Regions from separate parts of the Pseudomonas sp. AC252 genome, predicted to be linked through region 1. Evidence: predicted binding sites of a transcription regulator. Region 1 holds the regulator's gene; each other region holds the start of a gene.
What was found. The regulator sigma-54, encoded in region 1, starts transcription at its own class of promoters, with help from an activator protein. The targets are predictions, from matches to a motif close to ANTGGCATNNANNTTGCTNT.

Region 1 (10,430 bases):
GTGGTCGGCATGGGCAAATCCGGGCACATCGGCAACAAGATCGCCGCCACCCTGGCCAGCACCGGCACTCCGGCGTTTTTCGTGCATCCGGCCGAAGCCAGCCATGGCGACATGGGCATGATTACCCGCGACGACGTGATTCTGGCCCTGTCGAACTCTGGTTCGACCAATGAAATCGTGACGCTGCTGCCACTGATCAAGCGCTTGGGCATTCAACTGATCAGCGTCACCGGCAATCCGCAGTCGCCCTTGGCGAAGGCTGCCGAGGTCAATCTCAATGTGCATGTCGAGCACGAAGCCTGCCCGTTGAATCTGGCACCGACTTCTTCTACTACTGCTGCGCTGGTCATGGGCGATGCCCTGGCTGTGGCGTTGCTGGAAGCGCGTGGCTTTACCGCTGAAGATTTTGCGTTCTCGCATCCGGGCGGCGCCCTTGGCCGTCGCCTGCTGCTGAAAGTGGAAAACGTCATGCACGCCGGGCAAGAGCTGCCGCAGGTACAACGCGGCACCCTGCTCAAGGACGCACTGATGGAAATGACCCGCAAAGGCCTGGGCATGACCGCTGTCCTTGAAGCCGACGGCAAGCTCGCCGGGATATTCACTGACGGTGATTTGCGCCGCACCCTGGATCGCGCCATCGACATCCGCAGCGCCACCATCGATCAGGTGATGACCGCCCACGGCAAGACCGCCCGGCCCGACATGCTCGCCGCCGAAGCCCTGAAAATCATGGAAGACCATCGAATCAACGCCCTGGTAGTCGTCGACGAGGAGGATCGCCCGATCGGCGCCTTCAACCTCTCCGATCTGCTGCGCGCAGGAGTCATGTAATGAGCAACGATCTGCTGCAACGCGGCAAAGCGATCAAACTGGCAGTCTTCGATGTCGACGGTGTGCTCACCGACGGCCGCCTGTACTTTCTTGAAGACGGCAGCGAGTTCAAGACCTTCAACACCCTCGACGGCCAGGGCATCAAGATGCTGATGAATGCCGGCGTACAAACCGCAATCATCAGCGGTCGCAAGACCCCGGTGGTCGAGCGCCGCGCGAAGAACCTCGGCATCCCGCATCTGTTTCAGGGGCGTGAAGACAAACTGGTGGTGCTCGACGGCCTGCTCGCGCAACTGGGCCTAAGCTATGAAGAAGTCGCCTATCTGGGTGACGATCTGCCAGACTTGCCGGTAATCCGCCGTGTAGGGCTGGGCATGGCGGTGGCCAACGCTGCCGATTTCGTCCGCGAACACGCCCACGGCGTTACCCGCGCCCGTGGCGGCGAAGGTGCCGCCCGCGAATTCTGCGAATTGATCCTGCGCGCCCAGGGCCGCCTCGAAGCGGCCAACGCCGCGTACCTGTGAGCCTGACCATGTTTAGCAAAAAGTTTCGCAACTTCCTGCTGTTCGGCTGCATCGCGGCGATTTTCGCTGCGGTCGGCTACTGGAACATCAGCCCGGAACGCTTCCTCGACAAGCCACCGGTTTCGGCTGCCGAGAATCCGATCGACTGGTACGCGACCAACACGCATACCATTCAGTACCTGCCCGACGGTAAGGTGCAGTACGAGATGACTTCCGACAAGGCCGAGCACGTCAAGGCTACCGATATCACCCTGGTGACCAAGCCTGACTTGAACATGTATCGCGGCACCGACTTCCCTGGCACGTGACCAGCGAACGCGGCGAAGTGAACTCGGGCGGTACCGAAGTGGAATTGATCGATTCGGTCCGTGTGCAGCGCACCGATGAGAAAAAGCGCGGCACGCTGATCACCAGCACGCGCATGACCGTGTTCCCGCAGCAGGAATATGCGCAGACTGCGCAACCCGTTAGAATCGAGGGCGCTGGTGGCGTATCGACTGGCGTCGGAATGAAAGCGTACCTGAAGGACAGCAGGATACACCTGCAATCGAACGTAAGAGGACAGTATGAGGCTCGTTAAAACCCTCCCTATTTTGCTCAGTCTGGGCGCAGCACTGGGAAGCGCGAGCGCCTGGTCCCTGCCGAACGATCAGCAGCAGCCTATCCGCATTCAGGCCGACGACGCCCAACTCGACGACAAGAATGGCATCGCCACCTATAAAGGTGACGTGATCATTACCCAGGGCTCGATGATCGTTAAAGGCAACACCGTGACCATGACTCGCGCGCCCAACGGCGACATCGATGTGGTGACCTCGGTGGGCAACCTGGCTTACTTCGAGCAGCTGCAGACCCAGGGCGACGCCAATCCGGTCAAGGGCTACGGCGTGACGATTCAATACCACGCCCAGCAGAACCGGGTGGTGCTGATCGACAAGGCCAAGGTTATCGACAAGGATAACAACGTCACCCAGGGCGAAAAAATCGTCTACGACACCGTGAAGAAACTGGCCAGCGCAGGTCGCGCCACGGGCAGCAAGGTCACCGAATCGCGTCCGCGCATCGACATGGTGATCCAGCCGAAGAAGAAAACCGAAGAGAAATCCCAGTAATGGCAACTCTGAAAGCTCAGCACCTGGCCAAGGCCTATAAAAGCCGCCAGGTCGTGCGTGACGTCAGCCTGTCGATCGACAGCGGGCAGATCGTCGGCTTGCTCGGCCCGAATGGCGCCGGCAAAACGACGTGCTTCTACATGATCGTCGGCCTGGTGCAGGCGGATCAGGGCCGTGTGCTGATCGATGATCTGGACGTCAGCCATCAGCCGATGCACGGCCGCGCCAAGGCCGGTATCGGCTATCTGCCGCAAGAAGCGTCGATCTTCCGCAAACTGTCGGTTGCTGACAACATCATGGCGATCCTCGAGACTCGCCCGGAGCTCGACAAGGCCGGTCGTCGCAAGGAGCTGGAAAGCCTGCTGCAGGAATTCCACATCAGCCACATCCGCGACAACCTCGGCATGAGCCTGTCCGGTGGTGAGCGTCGCCGGGTGGAAATCGCTCGTGCGTTGGCGACTGCGCCGAAATTCATCCTGCTCGACGAACCGTTCGCCGGTGTCGACCCGATCTCGGTGGGCGACATCAAGCAGATCATCCACCACCTCAAGGCCAAGGGCATCGGTGTGCTGATCACCGACCACAACGTCCGTGAGACCCTGGATATTTGCGAAACCGCTTACATCGTCAACGACGGTCAATTGATCGCCGAAGGTGATGCCGAGACCATCCTGGCCAACGATCTGGTCAAGGAAGTGTATCTGGGTCACGAGTTCCGCCTGTAAGCGCGACAGCGCTGTATCGATTCAAGGCGCATTTATCCGCTTTAATTGTTACAGCGCTCTAGGCAAACACTTCAGTTTCAGGCATATAATTTGCTTAAGTTTGGCGCTTCGGCGCCCTGTAGTGGATGGCGCAAAGCGCCGGCGAATAAGGTGTTAAGCCCCTGCCATGAAACCATCGCTAGTCTTGAGAATGGGCCAGCAGCTGACGATGACGCCGCAGCTGCAACAGGCCATCCGTCTGCTCCAATTGTCGACCCTGGACCTGCAACAGGAGATCCAGGAGGCTCTGGAATCCAACCCGATGCTCGAACGCCAGGAAGAAGGCGACGACTTCGACAACGCCGATCCTCTGGCCGACAACGCCGAACAGAAGCCCGCCGAGATTCAGGAACCCTCCTATCAGGAAACCGCCCCGACGGTGGATAACCTCGAGGATGGCGAATGGAACGAGCGCATCCCCAACGAATTGCCGGTGGATACCGCCTGGGAAGACGTCTACCAGACCAGCGCCAGCAGCCTGCCCAGCAGCGATGACGACGAATGGGATTTCACCACCCGCACGTCCGCCGGCGAGAGCCTGCAGAGCCATCTGCTCTGGCAACTGAACCTGGCACCGATGTCCGACACCGATCGCCTGATCGCCGTGACCCTGATCGACTGCATCAACAATCAGGGCTACCTGGACGAAACGCTCGAAGAGATTCTCGAAGCATTCGATCCGGAACTGGACATCGAGCTCGATGAAATCGAAGCCGTTCTGCATCGCATCCAGCAATTCGAACCCGCCGGGATCGGCGCACGCAACCTCAGCGAATGCCTGCTTCTGCAACTGCGCCAACTGCCAGCCAAGACGCCGTGGCTGAGCGAAGCCAAGCGTCTGGTTACCGATTACATCGACTTGCTCGGCAGCCGCGATTACAGCCAGTTGATGCGCCGCATGAAGCTCAAGGAAGACGAGTTGCGCCAGGTCATCGAGCTGGTGCAGAGCCTCAATCCGCGTCCGGGCTCACAGATCGAATCGACCGAAGCCGAATACGTTATTCCCGATGTGATCGTGCGCAAGGACAACGAGCGCTGGCTGGTCGAGCTGAACCAGGAATCGGTGCCACGTCTGCGCGTCAACGCCCAGTACGCCGGGTTTGTGAAGCGTGCCGACACCAGCGCCGACAACACTTTCATGCGCAATCAGTTGCAGGAAGCCCGCTGGTTCATCAAGAGCCTGCAAAGCCGTAACGAAACCCTGATGAAAGTCGCCACGCAGATCGTCGAACATCAGCGCGGCTTCCTCGAATACGGCGACGAAGCGATGAAGCCGCTGGTATTGCATGACATCGCCGAAGCGGTCGGCATGCACGAATCAACGATTTCCCGGGTAACCACGCAAAAATTCATGCATACCCCGCGCGGTATTTATGAGCTGAAATACTTTTTCTCCAGCCACGTCAGCACCTCCGAAGGCGGCGAATGCTCGTCCACAGCGATCCGCGCGATCATCAAGAAATTGGTCGCCGCGGAAAATCAGAAAAAGCCGTTGAGTGACAGCAAGATCGCTGGTTTACTGGAGGCACAAGGCATTCAGGTGGCTCGCCGCACCGTCGCCAAGTACCGCGAATCCCTCGGAATCGCGCCTTCGAGCGAACGCAAGCGGTTGATGTAAGCCACGTTACAGCGTTCCAGTGGCAGGCTTTTCGGCCTGCCGCTTTATGCACTGGCAACGAAGGAGAAGCTGTATGCAAGTCAACATCAGTGGACACCAACTGGAAGTGACCCAACCTCTGCGTTCCTACATCGAGGAAAAACTCCAACGACTGGAGCGACATTTCGACAAGATCACCAACGTGCAGGTCACGATGTGCGTCGAAAAGCTGAAGCAGAAGATCGAAGCCACCTTGCATATCCCCGGCAGCGAAGTGGTCGCCAACGCAGAAGATACTGACATGTACGCTGCGATCGACTCACTCACCGACAAGCTGGATCGCCAACTCAAAAAGCATAAGGAAAAGACCCAGAGCCTCCTCCAGGGCGCGACCGGTCGTTAACACCCCTATCCCATGATCCGACTTGAAACCATCCTGACCCCCGGCCGTTCCCAGGTGAACGCGCCGGGCGGCAGCAAGAAAAAGCCCTCGAACAAATTGCCAACCTGATCCACCGCGAAGTGCCGGATCTGGCGATGCAGGATGTTTTCGAGGCGTTGATCGCCCGTGAAAAACTCGGCTCCACCGGTTTTGGTAACGGCATCGCCATTCCCCACTGCCGCCTCAAGGGCTGCACGGCGCCAGTCAGTGCCCTGCTGCACCTTGAAGCTCCAATCGATTTCGACGCCATCGACGGCGCCCCGGTCGACCTGCTCTTCGTGCTGCTGGTCCCGGAGGCCGCGACTGATGCGCATCTGGAGTTGCTGCGCCAGATCGCCAGCATGCTCGACCGCAAGGAAGTGCGCGAAAAACTGCGCAGCGCCGCGAGCAACGAAGCCTTGTACCAGGTTGTGCTGGACGAGCAGAACGGGCACTAATCATGCGCTTGATCATCGTCAGTGGCCGTTCGGGCTCGGGCAAAAGTACCGCCCTGAATGTCCTTGAGGACAACGGCTACTACTGCATCGACAATCTGCCGGCCGGTTTGCTACCGGAACTGGCCGAGCGGGCGCTGATCCACACGGAGCTGGCGCAGCCGCTGGTCGCCGTGTCGATCGATGCACGCAACTTGCCCAGCCATCTGTCACGCTTTCCTGAATTGCTCGAAGACGTCCGTGCCAAACATATCAAGTGCGATGTGCTGTATCTGGACGCCGACGAAGAAACCCTGCTCAAGCGTTTTTCCGAGACCCGTCGTCGTCACCCGTTGAGTAACGCCAATCGCTCACTGGCTGAAGCGATTCACGATGAAAGCGCCCTGCTCGGCCCGATCGCCGATCTGGCCGACCTGAAAATCAACACCACCCATCTCAATCTGTACCAGCTGCGCGACACCCTGAAGTTGCGCCTGTTGAATCAGCCTGAGCCCGGCACGGCGTTCCTGGTTGAATCGTTCGGCTTCAAGCGCGGCATGCCGGTCGATGCCGATCTGGTCTTCGATGTGCGTTGCCTGCCCAATCCGTACTGGAAACCGGAGCTGCGCGCGCAGTCGGGCCTCGATGCACCGGTGGCAGAGTATTTGGCCCAGCAGCCCGATGTCGAAGAAATGTATCAGGACATCTACGCTTATCTGAACAAATGGCTGCCACGTTTCGCCGCGAGCAACCGCGCCTACGTCACCGTTGCCATTGGCTGCACCGGCGGGCATCACCGCTCCGTCTACCTGACCGAACGCCTGGGTCAGGCTCTGCAGAAAACCTTGAAGAACGTCCAGGTTCGCCACCGCGACCTCACCTAAAGGATCCACACCGCGATGCCTGCTCGTGAAATCGAAATCATCAATAAGCTGGGCCTGCATGCCCGGGCATCGGCCAAGTTCGTCGGCGTGGCCGGTCAGTATCCAGACTGCACGATCAGAGTGGGACGCACACCTGAAACGACTGTCGACGGCAAGAGCATCATGGCAATGATGATGCTCGCGGCGGGCAAGGGCACCAAAATTTATTTGAGTACTGAAGGGCATCAAGAGCAGGAAGCCATGGATGCGCTGGTAGCGTTGATCAACAACTACTTCGACGAAGGTGGCTGATAGCCAAAGTCAAAAGATCGCAGCCTGCGGAGCTCCTACAGGAAACGCATTCCAAGGTGGGAGCTGCCGCAGGCTGCGACCTTTGATCTTCTTTCAACCCAACGCCGTATCCATCACCATCATCAGACAAAACCCGATCAACAAGCCAAGACTCGCCAGTTTGTCATGTCCGTGACGGCGCGACTCCGGGATCACTTCGTGGGTCACTACCAGCAACATCGCCCCGGCCGCCAGTGCCAGTCCCAGTCCCAGCGGCAACAGTACCTGAGCCAGACTCACTAGCCACGCACACAACAGCGCAAACACCGGCTCAACCAACCCCGACGCCGCGCCGATCAGAAACGCCCTGACCCGTGACATTCCTGCCCCGGCCAGCACCAAAGCAATCACCAGTCCTTCCGGCACATCCTGCAGAGCGATGCCCATCGCCAGGCTGTCGGCGTCCGGCATGCCGCCGCCGGCAGATACGCCGACCGCCATACCTTCGGGAATGTTGTGCGCAATGATGGCGAACACGAACAGCCAGATTCGCGGTGGAATCACCGGATGCTCCAGCGTGCCGACGAGCATCTCCGGCGAGGCACCGGAAACCCTGCGATCAACCAGATACAGGCCAAACGCGCCGAGCAGGATGCCGAAACAGATCAGGCCACTGGCAGCCCACGGCGTCAGACCAAGACTTTCGGCCGCAGCAATCCCCGGCACGATCAACGAAAATGCGGTCGCCGCCAGCATCACCCCGGCACCAAATCCCAGCAAGGTGTCGCTGAGTGCCTGCGGCATGCGCCGGATCACCAGCACCGGCACCGCGCCAAGCGCCGTACCCAATGCGCAGATGGCACCGCCCTGCAAGGCGCGCAACAGCCTCGGTTCCAGATTCAGCCATTGCAAACCGTGGGCGACCAGTAAAGTCATCCCCGCCAACAGCAACAGTGAACCCACCGCGTAACGAAACATGCGCCCGCTGCCAATCGCCAGTGTTTGCGTGCCCATACTCAGCCCTGATTGTTTTTATGGAAGGCTTAAACCAGCGCGGCCTGATAGCGCGCAGCAACTTCCGGCCAGTTGATCACGTTGTAGAACGCGCTGATGTATTCCGGGCGACGGTTCTGGTAGCGCAAGTAGTAGGCGTGCTCCCAGACGTCGAGACCGAGGATTGGGGTATTGCCGTTCATCAACGGGCTGTCCTGATTGCCGCTGCTTTCCACGACCAGTTTTTTTCCGGTGTCACGCTGAGCCACGCCCAACCGCTGCCGAAACGGGTGAGCGCGGCTTTGGTGAAGGCTTCCTTGAAGCTGTCGAGTCCGCCCAGTTGCTCATCAATAGCCGTGGCCAGCGCGCCGTCGGGCTTGCCGCCACCGTTGGGCACCATGACTTCCCAGAACAGCGAATGGTTGGCGTGGCCGCCGCCCTGATTGATCACCGCCGCGCGAAGCTTTTCCGGCAGTTGCTGGACACTGGCGACGAGTTTTTCCACCGGCCATTCAGCAAACTCGGTCCCTTCTACGGCGGCGTTGAGGTTGTTGATATAGGTCTGGTGATGCTTGGTGTAATGGATCTCCATGGTCTGCGCATCGATGTGCGGCTCGAGGGCATCGTAGGCGTAAGGCAAGGCAGGCAAGGTAAAAGCCATTTCAATGGACTCCATACTGATGAGAATTTGAGGCGCGGCGAGCATTGCCGGTGTCCGGATGCAGCAGGCGCTGGGTGCGCGGGTATTCGCCGTGCTCGCTGATGAAATTCAGCAGTTCGACGTAAGTCTTGCTGCTCTGGCGCAATGCCGCTTCACGCAGGGCCGGACGCAGCCGTTCGTCCTGCATGGTCTGCAACAGGCGTTGGTGGATGGCGCAGAGGTATTCGGCGCTCTCCTCCGGTTGATTCAGGCGCAGATGCAGGTCGGCGAGGTTGTGGTGAGAGACGACGCAGGCCGCCACCGCTTCGTCGGCATCCGCCCAGCGATCGAACAACACTTGCGCCAAGGCCAGGGCTTGCAGGTAAGCCTCACGGGCGTCGATCAGCTCGCCCAGCATGAAGCAGCGATTGGCCCGTTCGATCGTGCGTTTCCAGTGCTCCATGGTGAGCCTCCAAAGCGGTTGCGGGGTTTACACGCCGCCGGCGGTGAGTTTCTCGGGGTTGAGCAACTCTGCCAGTTGGCTGCGCGACAGGTCGGTGTATTCCAGAGCGACGTCGATCACCGCGCGGCCTTCCTTGTAGGCCTGCTTGGCGATTTCAGCGGCTTTCTGATAACCGATGATGGGGTTGAGCGCGGTGACCAGAATCGGGTTGCGCGACAACGCTTCTTGCAGGCGCGATTCGTTGACCTTGAAAGTAGCGATTGCCTTGTCAGCGAGCAGGCGACTGGAGTTGGCCAGCAGTTCGATGCTGCTCAGCAGGTTCTGCGCGATGATCGGCAGCATCACGTTCAGTTCGAAATTGCCGGATTGACCGGCGACGGTGATCACCGAGTCGTTGCCAATCACTTGCGCAGCGACCATCGCGGTGGCTTCCGGGATCACCGGGTTGACTTTGCCGGGCATGATCGACGACCCCGGTTGCAGCGCTTCGAGTTCAATTTCGCCGAGACCGGCCAAGGGACCTGAGTTCATCCAGCGCAGGTCGTTGGCGATTTTCATCAGTGATACGGCGGTGGCCTTGAGCTGCCCGGAGACGGCGACGGCGGTGTCCTGCGAGCCAATCAACGCGAACAGATTTTTGCCCGGAGTGAATTGCACGTCGGTCAGTTGGCTCAGGTGCCGACTGAATCGAGCGGCGAATTCCGGATGCGCATTGATCCCGGTACCCACCGCCGTGCCGCCCTGCGCCAGTGCTTGCAGACTCGGCAGCAAATCCTGCAGATGCGCAATGTTGGCCTTGAGCTGCTGCGCCCAGCCGTTGAGCACTTGGCTCATGCGTACCGGCATCGCGTCCATCAGATGGGTGCGCCCGGTTTTGACGTGGTGATGCACCTGCTCGGCCTTGCGCTCGATGACCTGGACCAGATGCAACAGCGCCGGCAGCAGTTGTTCATGCAGCGCTAGCGCGGCGCTGACGTGGATGGTGGTCGGGATGATGTCGTTGCTGCTTTGCCCGCAATTGACGTGATCGTTGGCGTTGACCGGTTCATCGAGCATGCGGCTGGCCAGCGTGGCAATCACTTCGTTGGCGTTCATGTTCGAGCTGGTGCCAGACCCGGTCTGGAAGATGTCCACCGGGAAGTGCTGCATGAAATCACCTTCGAGCAGACCCTGCGCGGCATCACTGATGGCTTTGCCCTGGGCCGCGCTGATCTGGTTCAGCTCGACATTGGCGCGGGCGGCGGCGGCTTTGGCGAGGATCAATGCGCGAATGAACTGCGTCGGCATCGGTTTTCCGCTGATCGGGAAGTTGTCCACGGCGCGCTGGGTCTGCGCGCCATAGAGCGCATCGACCGGCACCTGCAGTTCGCCCATGCTGTCGCGTTCAATACGTGTCTTGGTCATGCGAATGTCCTTGCAGCAAATCAATGAGAGGAATCGACGGTTGCAACTCGCAAGTGGCGAGCTGCCAGGTGTAGCGTTGCCAGCGCCGCACGC
Region 2 (10,430 bases), 620 kb from region 1:
TTTCAAACAATCGGATCAAATCGATTCCCGAGTCCGTTGAGCTCAGAGCGGGATTTAATCTCAACGGCAACCCGATAAACGATCCGTCTTCTCTTCGACGTCTGATCCATGCCCGTATCAAGACTGGCAGCGATATTTGGCTCGCAGAGCAACATACTGATCGGTCGGCAGCGCTCTGGTTGCGAAATGTTCCGCAAGCGCAGGCGGCTGAAAAGGCCAGACTCTGGGATAGTTTCGAAGGTCCTTGGAGTACGCTGCTGAACGGTATACGCACGCTGAGTCGCACGCCCGAATTTCATGTTGAGCGCCCGCTTTTACAGCGTCGAGTCTGGCGGGTTCTGGAAAATTTCAGTCAGGCGGATGCGGTGGAGCGAGCGTGGCTGAGCACAATCGTCGAATTTGAATCAAGTCCTGGGAAAATGCTCGATTGGCTGGAAGCGGAAATACGAAAATATGACGGGGGGCGGCAGAACCCGCCGTTACATCACCGGCCCAAGCGCCCACGGCTTGAGTAATTCGTTGGGGCGCAGTGGCGGTGTAAAAGCGGGAATCCCTGACCTGCCTGTATCAGGGTTCCCAAAAGCGTGGGCTTCGCGTATCGCGTCGGCCCGGTATAAAGAGGGAACCCCCGGCCTGCCTGTACCAAGGATCCCAAAAGGTTGGGCTCGCCGCGTTGCGCTGTGAGCCCGATGTAAGAGGGGAATCCCCGGCCTGCCTGTACCAAGGTCCCCGAAACGGGTGGTGAAACGAATCACCTGTGATAGTTATTGCAGGCGGCGTGCCAGGTTTTAATCTGCTGAGACAAAAAACCGCTTTGGGAACGCGAAAGCCCCGGGACTCGGGGCTTTCGCGTTTTTGAATAAAGGGTTTGTCAGTGTTTTCAGGAGTGATTGTGGCGATACGGCTGTGCGCGATCGCGGGTCATTGTGCATTGATGCAGTGCACGTAGCCCTCACCCTGACCCTCTCCCAGAGGGAGAGGGGACTGACCGAGTTGCCCGGTCAAGCTACGCCGACTGAGATACCGAGCCGAACTCAGGCCTCGAAACCACCCGAGATCGGCTCCCTTCCCCCTCTCACTGGGTGAGGGGGATCGATCCTGTGCACGACAATCCTTAAGGGTTAACCCTCTTCCCCCTCCTCATCATCCCCACCATCAACCTTCATCCCCAATTCCTTGATCTTGCGCGTCAGGGTGTTCCGCCCCCAACCCAACAGAACGGCAGCATCTCGACGGCGCCCGGCGGTGTGCTTCAACGCCGTCTCGATCATGATCCGCTCGAACGCCGGCACCGCGCTGTCGAGCAGGCTCGACTGGCCACGGGCCAAAGCCTGATCGGCCCATTGGCGCAGGGCCTGTTCCCAGTTGGTCACTGGCGCCGAATCCTGCGGCAGGTTGAGCAGCTCTGGCGGCAGGTCACTGATGTGCACTTCACGGCCGGAGGCCATCACGGTGATCCAGCGGCAGGTGTTTTCCAGCTGGCGCACGTTGCCCGGCCACGGCAGGTTTTTCAGGTATTCCTCGGTCTCGCTTTTCAGCAGCTTCGGCTCCACCGCCAGTTCCTGCGCGGCGCGGCTGAGGAAATGCCGGGCCAGGGTCGGAATGTCTTCGCGACGATCCGACAGGCGCGGGATGTGGATGCGGATTACGTTGAGGCGGTGGAACAAGTCCTCACGGAATTTGCCGGCGTGGACAAGCGTTTCGAGATTCTGGTGGGTCGCGGCGATGATGCGTACATCGACCTTTACCGGCACATGGCCGCCGACGCGATAGAACTCGCCATCCGCCAGCACGCGCAACAGGCGGGTCTGGGTGTCCGCCGGCATGTCGCCGATTTCATCGAGAAACAACGTGCCGCCGTCGGCCTGTTCAAAACGACCGCGACGCAAATTCGCCGCACCGGTGAACGCGCCTTTCTCGTGGCCGAACAGTTCCGATTCCATCAGATCCTTGGGAATCGCCGCCATGTTCAATGCAATGAATGGCGAAGCCGCGCGTGGGCTGTGGCGGTGCAGGGCGTGGGCCACCAGCTCTTTACCGGTACCGGATTCGCCGTTGATCAGCACGGTGATGTTGGAGTGGCTCAGGCGCCCGATGGCGCGAAACACTTCCTGCATCGCCGGCGCTTCGCCGATGATTTCCGGCGTGCGGGTCAGGGCTGGCACAACTTCCAGGCCTTGCTGCTCCTGCGCATGTTGATTGGCCCGCTTGACCAGCGAAACGGCTTCGTCGACATCGAAAGGTTTGGGCAGATATTCGAACGCGCCGCCCTGATAGGAGGCGACAGCGCTGTCCAGGTCGGAGTGAGCGGTCATGATGATGACCGGCAGCCGTGGGTGCTGTTCGCGAATCCGCGCCAGCAGATCCAGACCACTGGCACCGGGCATGCGGATATCGGAAATGATCACGTCCGGCTGCTGCCGGGCCAGACGACTCATCACGCCGTCGGCGCTGTCGAAGCTCTGGGTGGTCATGCCTTCCTGTTGCAAGGCCTTTTCCAGGACCCAACGGATAGAACGGTCGTCATCGACGATCCACACGGTTTCACTACGGCTCATGTCGATGTGGCTCCTTGTTCCAGTGGCAGGAAGATCGAGAAGGTGGTGTGGCCTGGATGGCTCTCACACTCGATCAGGCCCTGGTGCTGACTGATGATGTTCTGAGTAATGGCCAGGCCCAGCCCGGTACCGTCCGGGCGACCGCTGACCATCGGAAAGAAAATGGTTTCCTGCAGTTCCGCCGGGATGCCCGGGCCGTTGTCGATGATCTCGATCTTGGTCACCAGACGATGGCGGATGTGGCCGATGGTGAACTGGCGCATGGCGCGGGTGCGCAGGCTGATGCGGCCCAGACGCAGCTCGTTCTGGCTGCTGATCGCCTGCATCGCGTTACGCACGATGTTCAGCACCGCCTGAATCATTTGTTCGCGGTCGATCAATACGTCGGGAATGCTCGGATCGTAATCGCGCACCAGAGTGATGCAGCCCTGGCTTTCGGCTTCCACCAGTTGGCAGACGCGTTCGAGGACTTCGTGAACGTTGCACATGGCCAGCGAGGGCAATTTGTTCGAGCCGAGCATGCGATCGACCAGATTACGCAGGCGATCGGCCTCTTCAATGATCACATTGGTGTAATCGCGCAGGCTTTCCTCCGGCAGCTCGCGCGCCAGCAGCTGCGCGGCACCACGGATGCCGCCGAGAGGATTCTTGATTTCGTGGGCGAGGCCGCGCACCAGCATTTTGCTGGTTTCCTGCTTGGACAGCTGCGCCTCTTCCTTGGTGATCCGCAGCAGGCGGTCACGCGGGTGCACTTCGAGCAAGAGCAAGGTCGCGCCGTTGCTCAGAATCGGCGTGACCGCGTAATCCACAGTCAGGGTCTGGCCGGTGAGGGCGGTGAGCATTGCTTCGCGCTTGGTGAACGGGTGCGCCTGCTCAACCGCCTGGCGCAGGGAATTGAGCGCCTCGGGAGACTCGGTGAACAGCTCACTGATGAACTGGCCATGGCTGCGCTGACCGCTGACGGCCAGCAACATTTCCGCCGCCGGGTTCATGTACTCCAGACGCAGTTCGGCGTCGAGCAGGATGGTCGCCGTGGTCAGGTTGTCGAGCAGCAAACGGTGAATAGCGTCGCTTATGGTCATCTGGACCCCTTTTGGAGCAAGGCGTGCGCGAGAACAAAGCGCTGATGTCGGGAAAATGCAAAAACCAAACCAAGGCTCCGAAAAGAAGCGCTTGAGCCCTGAAACAGGCGTTTGACGCGCGTTTGTATGGCACGAAGCCAGCTCAAACGGGAAGTTTCGAACCAAAATGGGTTGGGTTGTGGGCGAGATGCAGTTTAGTGCACCAATAGAGTGCGAATGCTTGGAAGACGTTAAAAGAAGCGCAGAAATGGATTTTTCGGTTCTTCAGGTTTGTCCTTGAGCGGGCATTCCGGGCGCACGCCATAGTCGTCGGCGACACAGGGTTTGACCTGACGTTTCTGCGCCAGGGAAATGCGCAGCATGTGGAACGGCTGATTGGCGGTGCGTTCCACGGTGCGCCCGTCGGCATCGAGGATTTCGATCGAAAGGCTGTGGCTGCCGCGATCAATGTTGCTCAGTGCAAATACCGGGCTGACGCCGGGCTCGCCAGTGGCCTTGCCATCCAGCAGCAGGCGATAACGATGGCCGCTTTGCAGGCCGGGCTCGCTGGTGACACTGACGATCAGCTCGCCGGCGCTGCTGCGCAGGGTGGCATCAGGCTCTGGGATCAGAATGCGCAGCATGTCGTAATGAAAGGGCGCTGGTTCGGCGGATTTTTTCGCCGTGGTGAGCGGCGCTGCGGTGTTGGCAGGGACCGCCATGCGATTGCTCGTCGCGATCGGCACTCGCTTGGCATTGGCGCGTGGCTGGTCGGTATAGACGCGGTTGCCCTGTGCGTCGATGTAGGTAAAGACCTCCGCCGAGGCGGACGTCGACATCAACACCAGGATGAGTGCCAGCCCCGCGCGAATCACGGCGTATGCACCCGTTGCACGGTGAAGACCGCTGGTGGGCTCTGCTGGATGACAGTCTGGCCATCGATCACTTGCACGGCCAGGCGATGCTCGCCGCGATCGATGTTGATCAATTGCAGAACCGGCACGTTGCTCGGCTGGCCATAAGGCTGGTCGTCGAGTAGCAGCCTTAATTGATGCGGCGGTTGCAGGCGCGGTTTGATCAGGACGTTGACCGTGAAGGTGCCGTTGTTGGCGCGCAGCGCCTCGTCAGTGGGCAGACCGGCGAGCTCGAGGACTTCATAGCCGTTGCGCGGTGGTTGCGGTTGTTCTGCGGTGGGTCCCTGCGGCGCACTCGGTGCTTGCGGCTCGACCCGGTTGAGGGGTGGCAACTCGAGCGGTTGCGCCTGTACGCCGTCCGGCGGCTGATTGCTGTAAGCCGTGTTGCCGTTGGCATCGGTGTACTTGTAGATCTGCGCGGCGGCGGGCAGGGCGATCAGCAGCAGGATGTAGAGAAGCGTGCGACCCATGAAATCGACCGGGGTTGGAAACGATGGGTAGCAGCATAGGACAGGTGGCGCTGTTGGCCCAACTGGCGACACATCCAGAGGTCATTCAAACACCACAAATCCCCTGTAGGAGTGAGCCTGCTCGCGATGGCGTCGTGTCGGTCGCCAATTTTTTCAATGACCCACCGCGATCGCGAGCAGGCTCACTCCTACAGGGTTCATCGTCGGGCTAAAAATCCAGGCAATAAAAAAGGCCTCCCGAAGGAGGCCTCTTTTGTCACGCCACTTTACGCAGCGCTACCGGATCAGCAGCTGTAGTACAGCTCATATTCCAGTGGGTGTACGAAGGTGCGAACCTTGATTTCTTCTTCCGATTTCAGCGCGATGTAGGCGTCGATGAAGTCGTCGGAGAACACGCCGCCCTTGGTCAGGAACGCGCGGCCCTTGTCCAGCTCTTCCAGGGCTTCTTTCAGGCTGCCGCAAACCTGCGGGATCTCTTTCGCCTCTTCAGGCGGCAGGTCGTACAGGTTTTTGTCGGCAGCATCGCCTGGGTGGATCTTGTTCTGGATACCGTCCAGACCGGCCATCAGCAGTGCTGCGAAGGCCAGGTACGGGTTGGCAGCCGGATCCGGGAAGCGTGCTTCGATACGGCGGGCTTTCGGGCTCGACACGTATGGAATACGGATCGAAGCGGAACGGTTGCGCGCCGAGTAGGCCAACATTACCGGAGCTTCGAAGCCTGGCACCAGACGCTTGTAGGAGTTGGTCGCCGGGTTGGTGAAGCCGTTCAGGGCCTTACCGTGTTTGATGATGCCGCCGATGAAGTACAGAGCGGTATCGGACAGGCCGGCATAGCCTTCACCAGCGAAAGTGTTCTTGCCGTCTTTCCAGATCGACATGTGTACGTGCATGCCCGAACCGTTGTCGCCGTACAGTGGCTTCGGCATGAAGGTCGCGGTGCGGCCGTAAGCGTCGGCAACGTTGTGCACGACGTATTTCAGGGTCTGAACTTCGTCGGCCTTCTTCACCAGGGTGTTGAACTTGACGCCGATTTCGTTCTGGCCGGCAGTTGCGACTTCGTGGTGGTGAACTTCAACCGACTGACCCATTTCTTCCAGTGCGTTGCACATGGCGGTACGGATTTCGTGGTCGTGATCGAACGGTGGAACCGGGAAGTAGCCGCCTTTCACGCCTGGACGGTGACCCTTGTTGCCGCCTTCGATGTCCTGGTCGGACATCCACGAACCTTGCTCGGAGTAGATCTTGAACATCGAGCCGGAGATGTCCGACTTGAATTTCACCGAGTCGAAGATGAAGAATTCTGGCTCTGGGCCGGCGAATACGGTGTCACCGATACCGGTGGCTTTCAGGTGCTCTTCGGCGCGCTTGGCGATCGCACGTGGGTCGCGATCGTAGCCTTGCATGCTCGAAGGCTCGATGATGTCGCAGACCAGAATCAGGGTTGGGTCTTCGGTGAACGGATCGAGCACGGCAGTTTCGTCGACCGGCATCAGGATCATGTCGGAGGCTTCGATGCCTTTCCAGCCGGAGATGGAGGAGCCGTCGAACATCTTGCCGACTTCGAAGAAGTCGTCATCCAGCGCATCGCGAGCCGGCATGGTCACGTGGTGCTGAGTGCCTTTGGTGTCCGTGAAGCGCAGATCAATCCACTTGACGTCATGATCTTTGATGAGTTGAACCGACTTCGACATAGTGTCCTCCGGGTGAATTAGGGCGGGTAGTGGATGCCCTTAATAATGGTGATGCCGGCGCGAATACTCTGCCAAGGCAACCTGCCTCACAAGGGAGCAAATTGCATGCCAGTGCCCCAGCATGGGTTTTTTGCCCCAAATTCACGCTTATTAAGGTGCGCGGGCAACTGAATCGACAAATCTCGCCCCGTAATGTTGCGTTTAATTCCAGAAATGACCTGTTTTGGTGCGCGCAAAACCTTCTGCACATTAACTGGTTAAACCTTGAGCAATTTCCGCTATAATCCGCGCCCCCTTTTTCGGCTGGCCGTTCGCGCGCTGTTTTCATGAAACTTATCGTAAAAGTCTTCCCCGAGATCACCATCAAAAGCCGACCTGTCCGGACGAAATTCATCCGCCAGTTGGCCAAGAACATCCGCACCGTGCTCCGTGACCTGGACCCGGCCGTGGTGGTGAACGGCGTGTGGGACAACCTCGAGCTGGAAACCCGCGTTACCGACCCCAAAGCCTTGAAAGAGATGGGCGAGCGCCTGACCTGCATGCCGGGCATCGCGCACTTTCTGCAGATCGACGAGTACCCGCTGGGTGACTTCGACGACATCACCGAGAAGTGCAAACAGCACTACGGCGATGCGCTGGCCGGGAAGATTTTCTCGGTACGCTGCAAGCGTGCAGGCAAGCATGCGTTCAGCTCGATGGACGTGGAAAAATATGTCGGCAGCAAGCTGCGTCGCGAGTGCGGTGCGGCCGGAATCGACCTCAAAGCGCCGCAAATCGAAGTCCGTATCGAAGTTCGCGACAAACGGTTGTTCGTGATCCACAGCCAGCACAACGGCATCGGCGGCTATCCGCTCGGCGCGTTGGAGCAGACGCTGGTGTTGATGTCCGGCGGCTTCGATTCGACCGTGGCGGCTTACCAGATCATGCGTCGCGGCCTGATGGCGCACTTCTGCTTCTTCAATCTCGGCGGGCGTGCCCACGAATTGGGCGTGATGGAAGTCGCGCACTTCATCTGGAAGAAGTACGGCAGCTCGCAACGCGTGCTATTTGTCAGTGTGCCGTTCGAGGAAGTGCTGGGCGAAATTCTCGGCAAAGTCGATAACAGTCATATGGGCGTGGTTTTGAAGCGTATGATGTTGCGCGCCTCGTCCGAGATCGCCGAACGCTTGCACATCGATGCGCTGGTGACCGGTGAAGCGATCTCCCAGGTGTCGAGCCAGACGCTGCCGAACCTGTCGGTGATCGACTGCGTGACCGACAAACTGGTGCTGCGCCCGCTGATCGTCGCGCACAAGCAGGACATCATCGACACCGCCAACGAGATCGGTACCGCCGATTTTGCCCGGCACATGCCGGAATATTGCGGCGTGATTTCGGTCAACCCCAAGACCGCCGCCAAACGTGGCCGGGTTGAGCACGAAGAGAAAGAATTCGACATGGCGGTACTCGAGCGCGCGCTCGCCAACGCCAAACTGGTGCCGATCGATCGGGTAATCGACGAATTGGGCCAGGATTTGCAGATTGAAGAAGTCAGCGAAGCGCTGGCCGGTCAGATCGTGATCGACATCCGTCACCCGGATGCCGCCGAGGATGACCCGCTGGAACTCGCCGGCATAGAGGTACAGACGATGCCGTTCTATGCAGTGAACGCACGTTTCAAGGAACTGGACCCTACTCGCCAGTACCTGCTGTATTGCGACAAAGGCGTGATGAGTCGCCTGCATGCCCACCATTTGCTCAGTGAGGGGCATGCCAATGTGCGCGTTTATCGACCGAGCTAAGTGCCCGGGGCTGTTTGCCTGTGGCCTGCGTCACCGGCCCCCCGACACCGCCGTCAAGCTGTAACGGCCATGCCGGACACTACTGCTAATCGCTGCCATGACTTGTCAGCAAACCGAATCCTCTGATCGAGATACACAAGTGATCGAAAATCTACGCAACATCGCCATCATTGCCCACGTTGACCACGGTAAAACCACCCTGGTAGACAAACTCCTGCGTCAATCCGGCACCCTGGAGCGCAACGAGCTCAACGACGAGCGCGTGATGGACTCCAACGACCAGGAAAAAGAGCGCGGTATTACCATTCTGGCGAAGAACACCGCCATCAACTGGAACGGCTACCACATCAACATCGTGGACACCCCGGGCCACGCCGACTTCGGCGGCGAAGTTGAACGCGTAATGTCGATGGTCGACTCTGTTCTGCTGCTGGTTGACGCTCAAGACGGCCCTATGCCGCAAACCCGTTTCGTGACCAAGAAGGCTTTCGAAGCCGGCCTGCGTCCGATCGTGGTAATCAACAAGGTTGACCGTCCAGGCGCGCGTCCGGACTGGGTTCTGGACCAGATCTTCGACCTGTTCGACAACCTCGGTGCGACCGAAGAACAGCTGGACTTCCAGGTTGTTTATGCTTCGGCCCTGAACGGTATTGCCGGTCTGGACCACACCGCCATGGCGGAAGACATGACTCCGCTGTACCAGGCGGTAGTCGACCACGTTCCGCCTCCGGCCGTTGACCGTGACGGTCCGTTCCAGATGCAGATCTCCGCTCTGGATTACAACAGCTTCCTGGGTGTTATCGGTGTTGGCCGTATCGCTCGCGGTCGCGTCAAGCCGAACACTCCGGTTGTCGCTATCAGCGCCGACGGCAAGCGCCGCAACGGTCGTATCCTGAAGCTGATGGGTCACCACGGTCTGCACCGCATTGACGTTGACGAAGCAGCAGCCGGCGACATCGTCTGCATCAGCGGCTTCGACGAGCTGTTCATCTCCGACACTCTGTGCGACATCAACACCGTCGAGGCGATGAAGCCGCTGACCGTTGACGAGCCAACCGTTTCCATGACCTTCCAGGTAAACGACTCGCCATTCTGCGGTAAAGAAGGCAAGTTCGTGACCTCCCGTAACATCAAGGATCGTCTGGACAAAGAGCTGCTGTACAACGTTGCACTGCGCGTTGAAGAAGGCGACTCGGCTGACAAGTTCAAGGTTTCCGGCCGTGGTGAGCTGCACCTCTCGGTACTGATCGAAACCATGCGTCGCGAAGGCTTCGAGCTGGCCCTGGGCCGTCCTGAAGTGATCATCCGTGAAGTTGACGGCGTGAAGCAGGAACCGTTCGAAAACGTGACCATCGACATCCCTGAAGAATCCCAGGGCAAGGTCATGGAAGAGATGGGCCTGCGTAAGGGCGACCTGAGCAACATGGTGCCGGATGGCAAGGGCCGTGTTCGCCTGGAATACAACATCCCTGCTCGCGGTCTGATCGGTTTCCGTAACCAGTTCCTGACCCTGACCAACGGTGCTGGCATCCTGACCTCCATCTTCGACCGTTACGCTCCAGTGAAGTCGGGCCACATGTCCGGCCGTCAGAACGGCGTTCTGGTTTCGGTTGAAACCGGCAAGGCTCTGACCTACTCGCTGGAAACCCTGCAGGCTCGTGGCAAGCTGTTCGTAGAACACGGCCAGGAGATCTACAACGGTCAGATCGTTGGTCAGAACAGCCGTGACAACGACTTGGGTGTGAACCCAACCAAAGGCAAGAAGCTCGACAACATGCGTGCTTCGGGTAAAGACGAGACCATCGCTCTGGTCCCACCTGTTCGCTTCACCCTGGAACAGGCTCTGGAATACATCCAGGAAGACGAGCTGTGCGAAGTCACGCCTAAGTCGATCCGTCTTCGCAAGAAGATCCTCGACGAAAGCGAGCGTACCCGCGCTGCCAAGAAAGCCAAGG
Region 3 (10,430 bases), 1.9 Mb from region 1:
CGCTGCGCCTGGAAATCGAAGGCACTGCCGCGAAGAGCAGCGATGGACCACTGCTGGCCGAGCAACGTCTGGAACGCGAATATCAGTACAACTACTACAAGATGCTCCAGCGCCGTGGCGATAAAGTCCCGGCCCAGGCCTCGCTGCTGCAAGTGCCCGAGAGCGAGAAAGGCGCGTTGCTCGAAGGCATCTACCGCACTCGCCTGAAGACCCAGCCACCGGCAGAATGGAAAGATCTGGGCAAGGAAGAACGCACGGCGAAAATGCGCCAGGGCGTGATCGCGTTCTGGAGCGGCAGCGATGTGCTGTTGCGCCAGTTGGGCCAGGATCGCGCCAGCACCATCAAGGATTATCTGGTCGACAAGGGCAAGCTTGAGGATGACCGGGTGTACTTCATCGATGCCAACCTTGGCGAGGCCGAAAGCGATGGCCGCGTGGTCACGCAAATGCACCTGGATGCCGAATGACCGTGCGTAACTGGCTGGCCGTGCTCGCGCTGACGTGCGCTGCTGGCCACGCGTCGGCCTCGGATACCTTGCGCTGCGGCAGCCAGTTGATCAGCCTTGGCGACCGCGCAAGCGAGGTGCTGCAAAAATGTGGCGAGCCGGTGAGCCGTGACGTGCTTGGCTACAAGCGCAGTGCCAATCGCCGCGAGGAGTTTCAGGTCGAGGAATGGACCTACGGCCCGAACAATGGCATGTACCAATATCTGCGCTTCGAAGGCAATCGCCTGCGGCAGATCAACAGCAAACGCGGTAACTGATCAACATATCGTCCCTCTGTAGGAGTGAGCCTGCTCGCGATGGCGGTCTGTCAGTCAACAATGAATCAACTGACAGACCGCCATCGCGAGCAGGCTCACTCCTACATTTGTTTTGTGTGATCCCTGAAATAGAACAGGCCCCGACACAAGTGCCGGGGCCTGTAATGGTCACATCCGTGTGACCGTTCGCATGAACTCTAAAGTTGCGGCAGACGTATTACTCGGCCCGTCTGTCGCGTCTTCTCCCGGTTCAGGCGAGAAGTCTTGCCTTACTCGGCTTTCAGGCCGTCAGCGGATACCGCTTTAACGCCTTTGATTTTCTTGGTGATGTTCACAGCGGTGGTTTTCTGAGCTTCGGTAACAGCTACGTCAGAAGACAGGGAAACTACACCTTTGTTGGTTTCGACTTTGATGTCGGTGCCTGGAATACCTTTTTCGGTAACCAGATCGCTTTTCACTTTGGTGGTGATCCAGGTGTCGGAAGTAGCTTCTTTAGCCTTGGTAACTTCACCAGCAGCCAGAACCATTGGCGCTTGGGTAGCCTGAGCGGACTGGGCGAAAGCGCCACCAGCCATGGTCAGGGTCAGAGCGGTAGCAGCGGCAGTGATAGCGAACTTCTTCATACGAGTAACTCCTGTTTTTACTGGAAGTCTGCTGTAACGCTTGTCAGCAGGGTTACCAGAGATATTGCGAACGCTGTGCCAACTTTTCCTGGCATGTAAACTCTTTAAAAAACAACGAGTTATGAAAACAGGCTATTTTCGTTTTCATGCAAAATGCATGACTTGCGTGAAAATCACATGCAAGTTGCGGTTTTTTGGAAAGTTCATAAGCTGCTGAAATTATTGGAGCTTTTGTGAAGCGATCGCAGATACAAAAATACCCCGCAATGCGGGGCATTCTGGTTATTCACCTTTGTGATTACGTACCGCTGGCCGTGCAACCGCGCGGAGAATAATCAGCGTTGACCGTCGTCGCACACGTCCAAACACCGGAGGTATTCCCCGTAGCCGCCCCGGAACGAGAAAGCGTAATGGTTTTACCTAACACCGGACCTGGTGCATTGAGCAGGGTGCAGGTAAGCGTGCCTTCGCCAGTCGCGGCTGTACCGGTAACTGCCAACGTACAGTTGGAAGTAGTAGTCGCACCATTAGCAACGTTGGCCAGAGTTGGAGCTGTGCCTTGATTGATCGTGTCCTCGAACGGCACTTTCAATGCACTAATCTCCGCCAGCCCCGCCGTCACCTTCGACCGCGCTTGATACTTCGAATACTGAGGCAAGGCGATAGTCGCCAGAATGCCGATGATCGCCACGACGATCAGCAGCTCGATCAATGTGAAACCTTGTTGTTTTTTCATAGACACGCTCCATGCATGAGTCGAAATCTCATGACCTGAACAAGGCTCAGCACAGCCCATGCCAACGCCTTTCAGACCCCGCCTGCTGGGCGCGCGCAATCCCCTGCGTCGTTTCCTACAACCCGCAACCGCACTATCTGACACTTTTTGTCACCTGCACCGGCCGTGTTTGGCGCTGTCACTTGACTAGGCTATAAGTCATGAACGGCAAGCGTGCGGAATCCCCATGAATGACATCGCTCTGAGCGGTCTGGCCAAGCAATTGGTCCAGGCCGAACTGCTCACGGAAACAAGCGCCCGGCAATCCTGGGCGCAGGCCCAGCGCAATCGCGTGTCGCTGGTCAATTACCTGGTACACAACAAGCTGGTCAACAGCCGGCAGATCGCCGAGATCGCTTCGGAACACTTCGGCATGGCCCTGCTCGATCTCAACTGCCTCGACAAGGAGACTCAGCCCAAGGGCCTGGTCAGTGAAAAACTGGTGCGTCAGCACTGCGCCCTGCCCCTGTGGCGGCGCGGCAACAAGCTGTTCGTGGGCCTTTCCGACCCGAGCAATCAGCAGGCGATCAGCGACATCCAGTTCAGCACCGGCCTGAGCACCGAAGCGATTCTGGTCGAGGACGACAAGCTCAGCGACGCCATCGACAAGTTCTTCGACAGCCACGCCTCGGGTCTGGAAGAAATGGCCGATGTTGATCTCGACGGCCTCGACGTCGAGTCCGTCGATGACAGCAAACAGGACGTCATCGGCGGCCTCGATGCCGACGACGCTCCGGTCGTACGCTTCGTGCACAAGATGCTGCTCGATGCGATCAAGAGCGGCTCCTCTGACCTGCATTTCGAACCCTACGAGAAAAACTACCGGGTGCGCATGCGCACCGACGGCATGCTGCGCGAGGTGGCCAAGCCGCCGATCCAGTTGGCCGGGCGCATTGCCGCTCGCCTGAAGGTGATGGCCAGTCTGGATATTTCCGAACGGCGCAAACCGCAGGACGGGCGGATCAAGATGCGCCTGTCGAAAAGCAAATCCATCGATTTCCGCGTCAACACCCTGCCGACCCTGTGGGGCGAAAAAGTGGTGATCCGGATTCTCGACCCGTCCAGTGCGCAAATGGGCATCGACGCCTTGGGTTACGAGGCCGAACAAAAGGCCTTGTACCTCGCCGCGCTGAAACAGCCGCAAGGGATGATTCTGGTCACCGGGCCCACCGGCTCCGGTAAAACCGTGTCGCTGTACACCGGGCTGAACATCCTCAACACCGTCGACATCAATATTTCCACCGCTGAAGACCCGGTGGAGATCAACATGGAAGGCATCAACCAGGTCAACGTCAATCCCCGGCAAGGGCTGGACTTTGCCCAGGCACTGCGTTCGTTTCTGCGTCAGGACCCGGACGTAATCATGGTCGGTGAGATCCGCGACCTGGAAACCGCCGAGATCGCGATCAAGGCCGCGCAGACCGGCCACCTGGTGCTGTCGACCCTGCACACCAACAGCGCGGCTGAGACCCTGACGCGCCTGCACAACATGGGCATTCCCGGTTTCAACATCGCCACCTCGGTCAGCCTGATCATCGCCCAGCGTCTGGCACGCAAGTTGTGCACGCACTGCAAGCGGCCGCTGGAAATCCCTCATGAAACCTTGCTCAAGGAAGGCTTCCCCGAGGAACGCATCGGTCATTTCACGATCTACGAGCCGGTCGGTTGCGATCACTGCAATGGCGGTTACAAAGGACGCGTAGGGATTTATGAAGTGGTGAAGAACACACCGGACCTGCAACGGCTGATCATGGCCGAAGGCAATTCGCTGGAAATCGACATCCAGATGCGTCGCGACGGCTTCGCCGATCTGCGCACTTCCGGGCTGCACAAGGCCATGCAAGGCATCACCAGCCTTGAGGAAATCAACAGGGTCACCAAGGATTGAACATGGCGGTCAAGGCAGCGAAAGTCAGCGTTTACGCCTGGGAAGGCACCGACCGCAAAGGCAGCAAGGTCACGGGCGAGTTGAGCGGGCAGAACCCCGCACTGATCAAGGCGCAGCTGCGCAAACAGGGGATCAACCCGGGCAAGGTGCGCAAGAAATCCGCTTCCCTGCTGAGCTTGGGCAAACGCATCAAACCGAAGGACATCGCCCTGTTCACCCGGCAGATGGCAACGATGATGAAGGCCGGTGTACCGCTGTTGCAGTCCTTCGACATCATCGGCGAAGGCTTCGAAAACCCGGCCATGCGCAAACTGGTCGATGAGGTCAAACAGGAAGTTGCCGCCGGTAACAGCTTCGCCACCGCCCTGCGCAAGAAACCGCAATACTTCGACGAGTTGTACTGCAATCTGGTCGACGCCGGCGAACAGTCCGGCGCCCTCGACACCTTGCTCGAACGGGTCGCGACTTATAAGGAAAAAAGCGAAGCGCTCAAGGCCAAGATCAAAAAAGCCATGACTTACCCCACCGCCGTGGTGCTGGTGGCGGCGGTGGTGACCGGCATTCTGCTGGTCAAAGTGGTGCCGCAGTTCCAGTCGGTGTTTTCCGGCTTCGGCGCCGAATTACCGGGCTTCACCCTGATGATCATCAGCCTGTCGGAGTTCATGCAGCAGTGGTGGTGGGCGATTCTTTTTGCCCTGGTGGCAGCCTTTTTCGGCCTTCGCCACGCATTGAAAACTTCACAGGCGCTGCGCGACCGTCGCGATGCCTGGCTGCTGAAGCTGCCGCTGGTGGGCACCTTGATGTACAAGTCCGCCGTCGCGCGATTCGCCCGCACCCTGTCGACCACTTTCGCGGCGGGGGTGCCGTTGGTGGAGGCGCTGGATTCGGTCGCCGGCGCCACCGGCAACGTGGTGTTCAAGCGCGCGGTGCTGCGCGTGCGGCAAGACGTCTCGACCGGCATGCAGCTCAATTTCTCGATGCGCAGCACCGGTGTGTTTCCGAACATGGCGGTGCAGATGACCGCCATCGGCGAAGAATCGGGCGCGCTGGATGACATGCTCGACAAGGTCGCCGGTTTTTATGAGGCGGAAGTCGATAACATGGTCGACAACCTCACCAGCCTGATGGAGCCGTTCATCATGGTGGTGCTGGGGGTCATCGTCGGTGGACTGGTGGTGGCCATGTATCTGCCGATCTTCCAACTCGGCTCAGCGATCTGACATGCCTATCGACGAACTGTTTGCCGTGTATCCGTTGGCCTTTGTGGTCAGCGCGCTGCTGCTCGGGCTGGTGGTCGGCAGCTTCCTCAATGTTGTGGTCTGGCGCCTGCCAAAGATGCTCGAGCGCGACTGGCGGCAGCAGGCCCATGATGTGCTCGGCCTGCCCACTGAAACGCCTGTGCCGACTTACAACCTGATGCTGCCGCACTCCGCATGCCCGCACTGCGGGCACCGGATCCGCCCGTGGGAAAACATTCCGCTGCTCAGTTATCTGTGCCTGCGCGGGCGCTGCTCGGCCTGTGCGGCGCCGATCAGCAAACGTTACCCGCTGACTGAACTCGCCTGCGGCCTGCTTTCTGCATTCATCGCCTGGCATCTGGGCTTCGGCTGGCCGGCGGGGTTGCTGATCTTGCTGACGTGGGGCTTGCTGGCGATGAGTCTGATCGACTGTGAACATCAGCTGCTGCCCGATGTACTGGTGCTGCCGCTGCTGTGGCTGGGGCTGATCGTCAACAGCTTCGGCGTGTTCGTGGCGTTGCCCGATGCGTTGTGGGGCGCGGTCGCGGGTTATCTGGCGCTGTGGTCGGTGTTCTGGCTGTTCAAACTGCTCACCGGCAAGGACGGCATTGGTCATGGCGACTTCAAACTGCTGGCCTTGCTCGGCGCGTGGGGTGGCTGGCAGATTCTGCCGTTGACGATTCTGTTGTCATCGTTGGTTGGGGCGATTTTGGGCGTCGTCATGCTGCGTCTGCGCGCCCAGGCAACCTCGATGCCGATCCCCTTCGGACCCTTTCTGGCAATTGCCGGCTGGATTGCCTTGCTCTGGGGTGGTCAAATAACCGACTTCTATTGGCAGTCTGTCGGTTTGAAATGAATACCCCTGTGGAAAAACCCTGGATCCTCGGCCTGACCGGCGGCATCGGCAGCGGCAAGAGTGCAGCGGCACAGCACTTCATCGATCTCGGTGTGCATGTGGTGGATGCCGATCATGCGGCGCGCTGGGTAGTCGAACCGGGGCGTCCGGCGCTGGCGAAAATCGCCGAGCACATCGGTTCTGGCGTGTTGCAGGCCGATGGACTGCCGCCCTGCGCAAACTGATTTTTGAAGACCCGGAACAGCGACGTTGGCTCGAAGCGCTGTTGCATCCGTTGATCGGCGAGGAAATCGCTCATCACTTGGCGCAGGCAAAATCGCCTTACGCGATTCTGGTTTCACCGCTGCTGATCGAGTCCGGGCAATACGCGATGACTCAGCGCATTCTGGTCATCGATGCGCCGCAACAACTGCAGATCGAACGCACCTTGCAGCGTGACCAGGCCAGCGAAGCGCAGGTGCAGGCGATCCTCAAGGCGCAATCGAGCCGTGAAGACCGCGTGAGCCGTGCCGACGACGTTATCGTCAATGACCGCGATCTCGCCTGGCTGCACAGCGAGGTCGAGCGTCTGCATCACTTTTATCTGACTTTATCCGGAGGCCAAGCATGAGCCAGATTCCAACCGTTGAATGCCCGACCTGCGGCGCCCCTGTCGAATTCACCCCGGCAAACAAATTCCGTCCGTTCTGCTCCGACCGCTGCAAACTGATCGACCTCGGCGCCTGGGCCTCGGAAGAGCACAAGATTCCGGTCGCTCCGGATGCCGAAGACGAATTGTTTTCCGGCGATTTCGATCCGCGTCATTGATCGCTGATCAGGTTGCGTAATGCCCGCGAGGATGGCGGTTCGGAGTGGATCAATACTTCGGATCGTCGTCCTTCCAGGGCGCTGAAAGGTAACGGGTGCGGTTGAAGGTCTCCAGCCATTCCGGGCAGAACACCACCAACGCACTGACAACCATGCCGTTGATAAAGGCCTCTGGAAACAACAGCAACCACAGGTAGCCGACGAAATCTTCCAGCCATTCCGGCATGGCGAAGAGGCCGTCGTACCACAGCAGCGTCAGGCTGAGGATCAGGCACAACAGGCCGGACAACGCAGCGGCGAAGAAACCGGAACAGAAAATATAAACGAACGGATTTCGTGGCTGCGCACGCTCGACCAGAATCGCCACGCACTCGGTGATCAGCACTGGCAGCAGAATCAGCAACGCGCCATTGACGCCCACCGCAGCCAGATCCTGACGCCCAAGCAGCACTAGGCCAATCTGCGCAACCAGCCCGCCGACGATCGCCAGCGGCCAATCGAGCAGCAGCGTGACCGCCGTCATGCCGATGAAGTGATAGGACACGCCGGTGTCGAAATCCCTGCGCACCAGCCACAGCAGAAACAGCGCGAACACCGTGCCGAACAGCAAGTGCTGCCGGCGACTGTCGCTGAACAGCTCGACCCATGGCGCACGCATGATCGCCCAGAGCAGCACCGGTGGATAAATCAGCCAGCCGAGCGTCAGGCTTGCCGAGGACAGCAGTTCGGCACCGATCATGATTCCCTCACCTTCTCCATAGGCTTACCGCTTTGTCGCAGTCTACACCGCCGATGTATGTGCACCAGCCGATGCAAAGCTTTCTGCTTGTCGCATTTGGACGCTAAGCTTGGGCTTATGGATGATTCAGATTATTTACGCCTGCTGACCATCGCGGCCGAGCAAGCCAATGCGTTCCTGTCCAATGCCCGCAAATGGGAGCGTGAGCGTTGGGTCTGCCAGCGCCTGCTGCAAGGTTTGAACATCCCCTACCGCGCCGATGAGTTCGCCCCTGCGGGTGAACCGCCGGATGTGTTGTTCCGCGATGCCAATTTCGAAGTTTTTTTCGTCCTCGACGAAGGCCGCCGTCTCAATGACGAGTGGCGCGACGAATTGCAGCGTCGGCGCAGCGCGTTTTCCCTGAGCCAACTGGTGCGCCGCGAAGCCAAGCCCAAACGCATCCCGGCCAACGAATTTCTCCTGCGTCTGGCGCCGACCCTGCGCAAGAAGGCGCACAACTACAAGGAACGCGGCATGGATCTGGGTGAGCTGGACATCATCGCCTTCGCCAGCCTCAAGCGCGAAGTGCTGGATCTCAACAGTCATTTCCCGCCACCGACCGAATATCTGCGTCAGGGCTGGCGCTCGCTGTCGCTGGTCGGCCCGACGTTCGCCCGCGTGCTGTTCGCCCATCCCGACGCACCGGACTTTCTTCGCAGCAACCTCGGCCGCAGCATTGTGTTCGACGTGGGCATCAGCCTGTGACGCCGCTGCAGCAACTGATCGCCGAGGTTCCGCAAACCGGTCGTGTGCGCTGGATCGGCGTGCGTCCAGAATCCCGTGGGCCGATGCTTGAGCTCGACGCGGTCGAGGCGCGGCTGGAAGCCGGGCTCACCGGCGACCACGCCCGCCCGGGCATTCGCAATGCGCGACAGGTGACGCTGATTCAGTGGGAGCACCTGGCGGTAATCAACGCATTGATGGGCCGTCCCGATGACCAGCCGATCCGGCCTGAAGATCTGCGGCGCAATCTCGTTATAAGCGGAATCAATTTGTTTAGCCTGAAGGGGCGGCGCTTTCGCATCGGGCAAGCGATACTCGAAACCACTGGCTGGTGTCAGCCCTGCGCACGCTTGCAGAACAATCTTGGCCCGGGCACTTTCCAGGCCGTGCGCGGGCATGGCGGGATCACCGCCCGGGTGTTACAAAGCGGCATCATTCGCCTCGACGATAGCGTGTGCGTCGAACCGGTTCCGGACAGCGGCTACGCTGCCTTCAACCCGGGCTGAAACCGCTGTAGCCTGTGCTCATTCAGTAACGTCTACCTGACGAGGCAAATATGACCAGCCGCCTGAACCCCGAAGACCAAAAGCATGTCGAAGAGTACCTGCAACTGTCCCAACACCGTGTCGAGCGCCGGCCTTTCCGGCCGTGGATGCTCCTGGTGCTGGTGCTGGCAGTGACCATTGGTCTGGGCCTGTTGAGCCGATTTATCAGTTACCTGACGCTATGAGCTGCATCGCGCTCGCTTGGGTGACCACAAAGATTTCCTTTAAAAACCTTGCGAGTTATCCCTATGTCCCATCGTATTGTCATTGTCGGCGGCGGCGCCGGCGGTCTGGAGTTGGCTACCCGTCTGGGTAAGACTCTGGGCAAGCGCGGCACGGCCAGCGTGATGCTGGTCGACGCGAACCTGACCCACATCTGGAAACCGCTGCTGCACGAAGTGGCCGCCGGCTCCCTGAACTCTTCTGAAGACGAACTCAACTATGTTGCCCAGGCGAAATGGAACCACTTCGAGTTCCAGCTCGGGCGCATGAGCGGACTTGATCGCGCGCAGAAGAAAATCCAGTTGGCCGCAACATACGACGAAAACGGCGTCGAGCTGGTGCCGGCGCGTGAAGTGGCTTATGACTCGCTGGTGATCAGCGTCGGCAGCACCACCAACGATTTCGGCACCCAGGGCGCGGCGCAGCATTGCCTGTTCCTCGATACGCGCAAACAGGCCGAGCGCTTCCATCAGCAATTGCTCAATCATTATCTGCGCGCCCACGCCGGTCAGACCGATGTGGTCGAGCAGATCAGCGTGGCCATCGTCGGCGCTGGCGCCACTGGCGTCGAACTGGCGGCAGAGCTGCACAACGCCGCCCATGAATTGGCCGCGTATGGTCTGGACCGGATCAAACCGGAAAACATGCACATTACTTTGATCGAAGCCGGCCCACGGGTACTGCCTGCCCTGCCGGAGCGCATCAGCGGGCCGGTGCACAAGACCTTGGAGAAGCTCGGGGTCAATGTGATGACCAACGCAGCAGTCAGCGAAGTGACTGCCGACAGCCTGATCACCGCCGATGGCAACGAGATCAAGGCCAGCCTGAAAGTCTGGGCTGCCGGCATCCGCGCACCGGGTTTCCTCAAGGACATTGACGGTCTGGAGACCAACCGCATCAATCAGCTGCAAGTGCTGCCGACTCTGCAAACCACGCGCGACGAAAACATCTTTGCCTTCGGTGACTGCGCGGCCTGTCCGCAACCGGGCACTGATCGCAACGTGCCGCCACGGGCACAAGCGGCGCATCAACAAGCCTCGTTGCTGGCCAAGTCGCTGAAACTGCGCATCGAAGGCAAGACCCTGCCGGAGTACAAGTACACCGACTACGGTTCGCTGATTTCGCTGTCGCGCTTTTCGGCTGTGGGTAACTTGATGGGCAACCTGACCGGCAGCGTGATGCTCGAAGGCTGGCTGGCGCGGATGTTCTATG

Region 2: the regulator sigma-54 is predicted to act here: its motif matches at 6,788-6,807, upstream of glnA (type I glutamate--ammonia ligase).
Region 3: the regulator sigma-54 is predicted to act here: its motif matches at 2,169-2,188, upstream of ACZZZ4_RS04620 (pilin).

What each region holds. Positions count from the first base shown of each region.
Region 1 is NZ_OZ409837.1:2,895,543-2,905,972, reverse strand. Features, by position in the region: gene ACZZZ4_RS13185 (KpsF/GutQ family sugar-phosphate isomerase) at 1-831, shown strand, start outside; gene ACZZZ4_RS13180 (KdsC family phosphatase) at 831-1,355, shown strand; partial or broken gene lptC (LPS export ABC transporter periplasmic protein LptC) at 1,364-1,935, shown strand; gene lptA (lipopolysaccharide transport periplasmic protein LptA) at 1,922-2,467, shown strand; gene lptB (LPS export ABC transporter ATP-binding protein) at 2,467-3,192, shown strand; gene ACZZZ4_RS13160 (RNA polymerase factor sigma-54) at 3,359-4,849, shown strand; gene hpf (ribosome hibernation-promoting factor, HPF/YfiA family) at 4,923-5,231, shown strand; partial or broken gene ptsN (PTS IIA-like nitrogen regulatory protein PtsN) at 5,244-5,707, shown strand; gene rapZ (RNase adapter RapZ) at 5,710-6,567, shown strand; gene ACZZZ4_RS13140 (HPr family phosphocarrier protein) at 6,583-6,858, shown strand; gene ACZZZ4_RS13135 (ZIP family metal transporter) at 6,952-7,851, opposite strand; partial or broken gene ACZZZ4_RS13130 (superoxide dismutase) at 7,881-8,491, opposite strand; gene ACZZZ4_RS13125 (hypothetical protein) at 8,493-8,933, opposite strand; gene ACZZZ4_RS13120 (class II fumarate hydratase) at 8,961-10,337, opposite strand; gene ACZZZ4_RS13115 (FagA protein) at 10,318-10,430, opposite strand, start outside.
Region 2 is NZ_OZ409837.1:2,276,177-2,286,606, forward strand. Features, by position in the region: gene ACZZZ4_RS10575 (leucine-rich repeat domain-containing protein) at 1-515, shown strand, start outside; gene ntrC (nitrogen regulation protein NR(I)) at 1,122-2,558, opposite strand; gene glnL (nitrogen regulation protein NR(II)) at 2,555-3,640, opposite strand; gene ACZZZ4_RS10590 (DUF4124 domain-containing protein) at 3,871-4,458, opposite strand; gene ACZZZ4_RS10595 (DUF4124 domain-containing protein) at 4,491-5,003, opposite strand; gene glnA (type I glutamate--ammonia ligase) at 5,288-6,694, opposite strand; gene thiI (tRNA uracil 4-sulfurtransferase ThiI) at 7,021-8,475, shown strand; gene typA (translational GTPase TypA) at 8,615-10,430, shown strand, end outside.
Region 3 is NZ_OZ409837.1:993,665-1,004,094, forward strand. Features, by position in the region: gene ACZZZ4_RS04605 (DUF748 domain-containing protein) at 1-467, shown strand, start outside; gene ACZZZ4_RS04610 (DUF2845 domain-containing protein) at 464-763, shown strand; gene ACZZZ4_RS04615 (BON domain-containing protein) at 1,033-1,386, opposite strand; gene ACZZZ4_RS04620 (pilin) at 1,685-2,122, opposite strand; gene pilB (type IV-A pilus assembly ATPase PilB) at 2,349-4,049, shown strand; gene ACZZZ4_RS04630 (type II secretion system F family protein) at 4,052-5,269, shown strand; gene ACZZZ4_RS04635 (prepilin peptidase) at 5,271-6,143, shown strand; partial or broken gene coaE (dephospho-CoA kinase) at 6,140-6,753, shown strand; gene yacG (DNA gyrase inhibitor YacG) at 6,750-6,950, shown strand; gene ACZZZ4_RS04650 (energy-coupling factor ABC transporter permease) at 7,000-7,689, opposite strand; gene ACZZZ4_RS04655 (DUF1780 domain-containing protein) at 7,807-8,433, shown strand; gene ACZZZ4_RS04660 (MOSC domain-containing protein) at 8,430-8,957, shown strand; gene ACZZZ4_RS04665 (DUF3094 domain-containing protein) at 9,008-9,181, shown strand; gene ACZZZ4_RS04670 (NAD(P)/FAD-dependent oxidoreductase) at 9,245-10,430, shown strand, end outside.